One region of the Lichenicola cladoniae genome, then DNA from elsewhere that is predicted to be linked to it. Evidence: riboswitches for the same ligand, from Rfam matches in the RefSeq annotation. Region 1 holds a riboswitch; the other holds the start of a gene.
The links. A riboswitch is a leader RNA that binds a small molecule or an ion and turns the genes downstream of it on or off. The one in region 1 is predicted to bind fluoride.
Positions count from the first base shown of each region.

Region 1 (4,060 bases):
CCGGCCAAGGCGCCCAAGCAGTTCTGGGGCGTGAAGCAGGACGGGTCTGCCTTTGCCGATGCAATCCGGCTCTGGCTGGAAGCCAACCGCCGTCAGCGCTCGCCGAAATACCTGGTCGGCGAGAGCTATGGCGGCATCCGCTCGATCAAGACCGCCTATGCGCTGCAGACCGAGCAGAACATCCCTCTCGCCGGGATCGTCATGATCTCGCCGGCGATCGAGATGAACCTGATCGGCAGCACCGACAATCCGCTGGCTGATGCGATCCTGTTGCCGAGCCTGGCCGCGGCTGCCCTGGAGCGCGATCACAAGCTCACCCCGCAGGCGGTCGACGATGCATACCGCTACGCGTTCGGCCCGTATCTCTCGACGCTGGCAGGCCCGCCGCTCGGTGCCGACGCGGCGCACGATTTCTATGGCAAGGTCGCTGCCATGACCGGCCTGCCCGAGGCTGTCGTTGCCAAGGAACGCGCCCAGATCGATCCGCAGGCACATGACGTGCGCAGCCGTGACGGCCGCCTCTACAGCCTGTATGACGGAACACTCTCGATCGCCGATCCCTATCCCGAAGGCATCGACAATGGCGACAGTCCGGAACCGGTGCTGGCCGGCTACGGCCTCGCCTACGGCAATGCCTTCACCGGCTATGTCGAGGATGCGCTCGGCTTTCGCACCGATCTGAAATACGACCTGCTGAACCTCGCGGTGAACAAGGCCTGGGACTACAAGGAAGGCGGCGACCTGATCTCGCGGGGGATGCCGGATCTGCGCAAGCTGATGGCGGTCAATCCGTCGCTGCGGGTCTTCATCGCCAACGGCTATTTCGACCTGACCTGTCCGTTTTCGGGAAGCCGCTGGCTGATCGAGCACATGCCGGTCGGCCGCGATCGCGTGCGGCTCAAGGTCTATCCGGGCGGCCACATGCTTTACACGCGGCCGGATAGCCGTGCAGCACTCGCGCACGATGTCTCAGCTCTCTACACCGGCAGCCCGTAGGACCGCGCGCTGGCTGCTGCCGGTGCTTTGCCTGGTCCTGGCCGGTTGCGCATCGACGCCGCCGGCCTGCGTCCCGGGTCGGCTCGCCGACGATACCATCGCAATCGTGTCGCACGGCTGGCACACCGACCTCGCCATTCCGGCCGGTGCGCTGCGCGGCAACATGCGGGACTTCCGGCGGGTGTTCCCCGGCATGACGGTACTCATGGTCGGCTTCGGCAAGCGCACCTTCATGATGGCGCCGGTGACCGGTCTGGGCGACCTGCTGGTCGGCCCGTTTCCCGGCGACGGCACGCTGCTGATCGCCGGACTGACCGCGCCGCCGGACCGTGCCTACGATGACGGCACGATGAAGATTGGCCGGTTGTTGCCGGGAGGGGCCGGGCGCCTCTCCGACTTCATCTGGCGGACCCTCGATGTAAAGCAGGGCCGGCCGGTCCGGATTGGCCCGGGCTTCTTTCCGGGCAGCATTTTCTACGCGACCCGGACAGGCTATTCCGGCGTCTATACCTGCAACAGCTGGATCGGGGACGCCCTGCAGGCAGCCGGCATCGTGCCGACGGCCTCGGGCATCGTGTTCGCCTCGCAGGTGATGGACCGGATCAGCCCGTCAGGCGGTGGCGCCTGCACGATCGGCGGCCACCGCTGAACCAGCGCCGGGGGTATCAACCGCCCGGCGGTCGCGTGGTGACCTGTGCCGGCACCGCCTCGCCGTTCGGCATCACGACATAGGTTCGACTGGGCGAAGAGCCGCCGCCGCCGAAACTGGAACTGCACGCGGTGAGCAATCCTGCAGTCAGGAGAGTTGCCATGCAGCCAAGGGCGCGGATCGTCATCGAGTAAGAGCCTCCGTGGTAAACAACTGACCTGAGCATCATGGGCAGCGGGCGCGCAATGGCCGCCCTGGACAGGCACCATGTGCCCCAGGTCGGCGCAACGGCTTTCGGAACCAATCTCGTCCTCACCGCCAGCCAAAATTTCGTGTTGAGCGGCATCCGTCGAGATGCGACACCTGCCGGCAGGGGATGGGGTTCCCCCTTGAACCGCCCGTCGTGGGCTGATGACCTCCTGCAGGTTCGGACCCGGCGTCCGCAGGAGGATCGTGTCCTTGTTCCAGGATAATCATCGAAACCGGCTGCCGCCGCCGGATCCTTTCGTCGAGGGGACTCATTGCGGATGCTGACCTACGCGCTGATCGGTCTGGGCGGCGCGCTCGGTAGCGTCGCGCGCGCCTGGCTCGGGAATGCGATGGTAGCCCTGACGGGACCCAGCTTTCCGTGGGGCACGATCCTCATCAACATCGTCGGCTCGTTCGTGATCGGTTTCTTCGGGACCCTGACTGCGACAGACGGTCGCTTCGCTGTCCCGTTCGATGTGCGCGCCTTCGTCATGGTCGGCATCTGTGGGGGCTTCACCACCTTCTCGTCGTTCAGCCTGCAGACGCTCGAGCTGCTGCGTGACGGCAGGCCTGGCCAGGCCCTCGCCAACATCGCGCTTTCGGTGGCCCTCTGCCTGGCAAGCGTGGCCGCCGGCTATTCACTGGCGTCGATGACACGAACCTCTCGTCTCGCGGTGATCGGCGACGCGACCTCCGGGTCGATCAGCGACAGTACGCTGGTCGCGTTGCATCGTCCCGGAGCGGTGCCGGGTATGCTCGCCGTCGCACGTCAGCTCATGGCGCGGGAAGATGGGCGGATCACCGCGCTCGCGATCGACGGTCCCATACTGGCCGAGCTGCAGCCGACCGAAGAGGTGCTGACCCGGGAACGTACGGCGGAGATTGCGGCTAGGCGGACGGAATGGGTCGAGGGCATGCGGTCGACGCTCGATCGCTGGGTCGGGCAGGAACGCAGTATTGGACATTCAGCTCACTGGATCGAGGTGCGCGGGGACGGTGCATCGGCGATCGCCGAGCATGGCCGCGGCGCCTATCTTCTCCTGCTGGAGCAGAATGGCGGCGATGCCGCCGCTCGCGCCCGCCTCCGTGCGGCTCTGATCCGGGCGCGACGGCCGGTGCTGCTCGTGCCATCCGGACATGCCGGCGAGTTCGGCCGGATCATTGCCGTGGCCTGGCGCGACGATCCGCATGTCCGCCAGGCCATACGGACCGCGACGCCCCTGCTCTCGAAGGCCAAGCGGGTTCTCGTTCTCCACGTCGGAAGCGAAGCGGACGGCCTGCCATCGGACCCGGTCTTCGATGGGCTGCCGATCGAACGGATCACGGCAGCCGCGGTCGGTGATGACACCGGATCGCAGCTACTCTCGATGGCACGTGAAGCCGGCGCGGATCTCCTCGTCATGGGCAGCTACAGCCATGGCAGCCTGCGCGAAGAGCTATTCGGCGGCGTGACGGAAACCATGCTCAGGCATGCCGATCTTCCCGTGCTCATGCAGCATCGCAGCGCCTGACGGGAACGGCACCGCACATATCTGGACGGTCCACGAACGCCTCAAGCCCAATCGACTCCGCTCAGTGCCCGGCAGCCATCCTGTGCTGCATTTTTTCATCGACCGGCAGGGTGGTGGCCGTCAGGGCAATGCCCTGCCAGCCGGCGCCGATTGCGGTGAACAGGCCGATCGCGTCCTGCAGCCGGGCCAGTTCCCCCACCGCTGCGAGGTTTTCGGCGGTGTAGGTGGCGCGCTCGCTGGTCAGCACGTCCAGGAAGCCCGACAGGCCGGCCCCGTACAGCCTGCGTGCGCGGTCGAGTGCCAGCGCATTGTCCTGCGCGGCCCGCCGCAAGGTCGCGGTGCGGATCTCGTCGTTGCGATACGCGACCAGCCGGTCCTCGACTTCCTGGAACGAGCGCAGGACGGTTTGTTCGTATTCCAGGCGGGCGGCTTCCGCATTCGCATGCGCCTCGCGGACTTCAGCGGACAGGCGGCCGCCATGATACAGCGGCGCACTGACCTGGAGCACCAGCGACCAAGCCAGGCTGCTGGCGGTGAACAGCTCGTGGATCATGCTGGATTGCGGCGCGAACGAAAGCGGCAGGATGAAGCTCGGATAAAGCTGAGCCACCGCCACCCCGATCCGCGCCGTCGCCTGCGCATATTCCCGTTCGGC
Region 1 is NZ_CP053708.1:4,712,538-4,716,597, forward strand. Features, by position in the region: gene HN018_RS21395 (S10 family peptidase) at 1-996, shown strand, start outside; gene HN018_RS21400 (DUF2459 domain-containing protein) at 965-1,645, shown strand; gene HN018_RS21405 (hypothetical protein) at 1,662-1,832, opposite strand; fluoride riboswitch at 2,009-2,074, shown strand; partial or broken gene crcB (fluoride efflux transporter CrcB) at 2,173-2,586, shown strand; gene HN018_RS29160 (universal stress protein) at 2,809-3,405, shown strand; gene HN018_RS21415 (efflux transporter outer membrane subunit) at 3,467-4,060, opposite strand, start outside.

Region 2 (4,060 bases), on a different replicon from region 1:
ATCGGTACGCAGATGATCGAGGTCATCACCGTCCTCGTAGCCGCAGGCAATGGCAAGCATGCGCGCGCGCAAGATGTCGGCAACGCTGTGCGTCACAAACGCAGGGTTGCGATGGTCAGCGATCAGCGCGGCCAGTTTGGCCGCAAGACCGAGGCGGGTCTCGACAGCGGCAATTAGCATCACGCCGCCGTCGGAGGTCAGGCGTCCACCGTCGAACGCGGCGGTGACTTTCTTGCGCTGGACCGATGACAGCGAGAACGGCAGCAGGGTATCTTCGAGCATGGCGGGTGTGGCACCGTCCGATTTGGCAGAGTTTGGCATCGACACCCAAATTTCTGTTTTAGATCAGATGCTTACACTACATCCGCCAGCGAATCCCTGGCATGCGCTGAATAAGACGGGTTAACTGGAATGACCTTGGCTCGTGGCTGATGTCAAGTCTGGCGCGACTGCAATTGATTTTGTTCTACGCCTCGGCTTCTCTTCGGCATCCCTCCTATGAGCGACCCAGATGGCGACGGAACTTACGTTGATTTGCTTCTTTACGCTGCGTCCGTCCTTCCCCGACGGCGTGCCATGTTCTTCTTCCATTTGTCCGGTTGATATCTGCATCGGGCATGCACGAGTTATCACGCACTGCAGGAAGCGATGCCGTATCGATCACATCAAGGCTTGCCTGATATCCCAACCAAAGCCGCTATACCGCTCTGCGCAGACCGTTTTTCCTCGTCTGTGATCTGGTCACGCAGGGATGCATCCTGTTTCAGTGCAAATCGACGCATATCGTCCGCCCGACGCTTAAGGATCCCGGCTTGGCGGCGAAGGAGATCCGGCAGCACAGAATCCCCGTGCAACCTCATGGCTAAGACTTGAAGATGGGGTAGACAGACAGTCGGCTCAGGATGCGGCGCGATACTTCCAGCCTGAAGAATAGCCTCGAATTTATCTAACGATGCGTCCGCGACTCCACACGCAAGTCTGCAGAACGGGCAGCCGGATGCCGAGTGCCAAAGCGCTGCGGGCGTGGAAGAAGCGTCCTCCTTGGCGTCGGCCATTTCCTCCAGTAATGCAGCCTGTGCGTCCAGCACAGGAGCGAAGCCGATGCAGACCTCGCGTGGCGCGGCATGAGCGATGAACTGCCGGCTGTGAGGTCCGCACAGGCCACCCTGTCTTGCCAGATCTTGCCTTGCCTCGAGATCGCGCCGAAGGCTGCCCTGCAGCTGTGTCAGCGCGTCGAACACCGCACGCTCAATCCGGCTGCAGATCTGGCAATCCAGCAGGTTGGCCGCGATCGGGGCATTCACCAGCGAGGATGAGCCGACTGGGTCGGAAGGCGGCAGCGCCGCCTGGTCAATCTCATGGCGCAGCGCGACCAGTCGCTCCCGAACGGCGCCAAGACCGGGCGCCGCCGCAAGCACGGCATCCAGTCGTGCATACATCCCGTGCAGAAAGGCGTGTCGCTTGCCATTGGTCATGTAGGCAAGAACATCGTGTTCCAGCTCCAGCAAGCCGCTCTCTTCGAGCCTAGAGGCCGGCATGCGTCCGAGCCGGACGCTAAGGGCCGTAGCGGCTGAGACGGGATAAAACTTCTGGGCCTCTGGAAGGCCAAGCGTTTGCAGACGGGCTCGTAAATCGGCGACTGCGGCGTCGCGTGCCGTCCCATCGACCATGTCTGCCTTGTTCAAGACGATGAACACCTGTCGGCCGGCTTTAGAGGCGGTGTAGAGAATGTCCGCTTCATCCTCCGTGAGAGAGCCGTTGAACCCTGTCACGAGTAGGAACGCATCGGCTTCCGGTAGAAAGGCGCGGGTGGTTACTGTGTTGCCAGCTACCGCAGACCCGAGACCTGGCGTATCAATGAAGCGAAACCCCGAACGGAGCAGATCTGCCGGAAGCTGGATTTCGGCTTCCCGGATGCGGCGACGATTGCTGGGGTTGCCACGCTCGGTGACATAGTCTTCCAATTGGTCGAGCCGGATGTCGAGAAACAGTGTCGTGTCCAGAAAGTGCAGCACGACCTTCTCGTGGCTGCCATAGGTGATGCTGGTGATCACAGAGGTGAGCGGCTCGATTCCGGTAGGCAGGCGGTCGAGCCCCAGCATCGCGTTCATCAAGGTAGATTTGCCGCGGCTGAAGCGCCCGACGACTGCGAGATTGAACCGGTCCTCGGCGAGACGGGCAAACAGGTCGCGGTTGCGCTCGAACTGGTCCGCCCGCCACGGAACCGCCCGTAGGAGGTCAGCAAGCTCGCTCTTCAGCAGTTCGTAGCGATGTAGGTCCAGTGTCGGCATCCCCATGCAGAAGTGAGCGAGAGTGTTGAGAGGTCGACCTCACCATGCAATACTCTTTTTATAGGGGATGGGGTTCCCCCTTTAACTGCCCGTCGTGGGCTGATGACTCCTGCCGATCCGGACCGAGCGTCCACGGGAGGAGTACGTCCATGGCCCTGGAACCTTTTCTGCAGCACCGCACCAAACACGATGACGTCCCGATGACCGTCGCATGCTGAACTATGCCCTGATTGGCCTGGGAGGCGCGATCGGCAGTATCCTGCGTGCGTGGCTCGGGACCGTCATGGTCACCCTGACAGGCCCCACCTTCCCGTGGGGAACAATTCTCATCAATATCGTGGGCTCGTTCGTGATTGGCTTCTTCGGAACGCTGACCGCGACCGACGGCCGTTTCGCCGTGCCATTCGATATGCGTACGTTCGTCATGGTGGGTATCTGCGGCGGGTTCACCACCTTCTCTTCCTTCAGCCTGCAAACGCTCGAATTGGCACGCGATGGCCGTGCCGGGCAGGCGCTGGGTAATGTTGCGCTCTCGATGGTGCTTTGCCTGGCAAGTGTTGCCGCCGGCTACTCGCTGGCGCTGGCGATCCGCACCTCGCATCTGGCAGCAATCAGCGACGCGGCGCCGGGCACGATGAGCAGCAGCACACTTGTTGCGCTGCATCGGCCGGAATCGGTGCCGGGCATGCTCGCCGTTGCTGGGCAACTCATGGCAGCAGAGGGCGGTCGAACCACGGCACTCGTCATCGACGGACCCGTTCTAGCCGATCTGCAGCCAACCGAGGAGGTGCTGACTCGGGAACGCCAGCAGGCGATCTCAGATCAACGCCGCAACTGGGCGGTTGCAATGCGTGGAACCCTTGATCGCTGGGTGTTAAAAGAGCGCGCTGAAGGGCATGAAGCGCGCTGGATCGAAGTGCGTGGTGACGGTGCGCTGGCGGTTGCCGAGCATGGCCGCGGCGCTCACCTGCTGCTGTTGGAACAAAAGCGCGGCGATAAGACCGCGCGCGCCCGGATCCACGCGGCACTGGTCCGGTCCGGACGTCCGGTGCTGCTGGTTCCAGCCGGAACGGCACCTCCTTTAGGCCACATCGTGGCCGTTGCCTGGCATGACGCTCGTGCCCGTGGGGCAATCCGGACCGCCCAGCCACTTTTGTCAAAGGCGGAGCGGGTGGTGGTGCTCCGTATCGGCGATGCGGCAGAGGATGCAGGTCTGGCGGAGGCGTTCGAAGGCCGGCCGTTCGAGGTCGTGACGGCACCAATCCCGCATGACGACGTCGGTGCGCAACTGGTATCGATGGCGCACGAAGCTGGTGCTGATCTGCTCGTCATGGGGAGTTACAGCCACGGCAGCCTGCACGAAAAGCTTTTCGACGGCGCCACAGAAGGTGTGCTGCGAAGCGCTGATCTTCCCGTTCTCATGCAGCATCAGGACGCATGACATGGACTACATCACGTGTATTCTGAACGATCCAGTAACCGCTCGATCGGTCTTGCGAACCGGTCGGCTCCTTTCTCAAAGGCTGCAGGACAGCCAGTTGCGCGTCCTGTGTCCGAGACCTGCTCGCGATCCGAACTTCATGCCAACCGAGGAAGTCATGACCGACGAGCGGCGCGAACGCTTCATCGGTCGCGAAGAAACTCGCTTGAGAAAAATCAATAGGCTCTTTGAAGCGTGGAAGATCAATGATGCGAGAGCCGCCGTCTTTGAGGAAGTCGAGGGCGATGTAGCCGAGATCGTGGCTGCGGCGGCTCGTCAGGCGACCTTG
Region 2 is NZ_CP053712.1:7,869-11,928, forward strand. Features, by position in the region: partial or broken gene HN018_RS27110 (IS1380 family transposase) at 1-282, opposite strand, end outside; gene HN018_RS27115 (dynamin family protein) at 666-2,291, opposite strand; fluoride riboswitch at 2,346-2,410, shown strand; gene crcB (fluoride efflux transporter CrcB) at 2,503-3,732, shown strand; gene HN018_RS27125 (universal stress protein) at 3,734-4,060, shown strand, end outside.
Region 2: it holds a riboswitch for fluoride, as region 1 does, so the genes downstream of both, crcB (fluoride efflux transporter CrcB) here and crcB (fluoride efflux transporter CrcB) in region 1, are expected to answer to the same signal.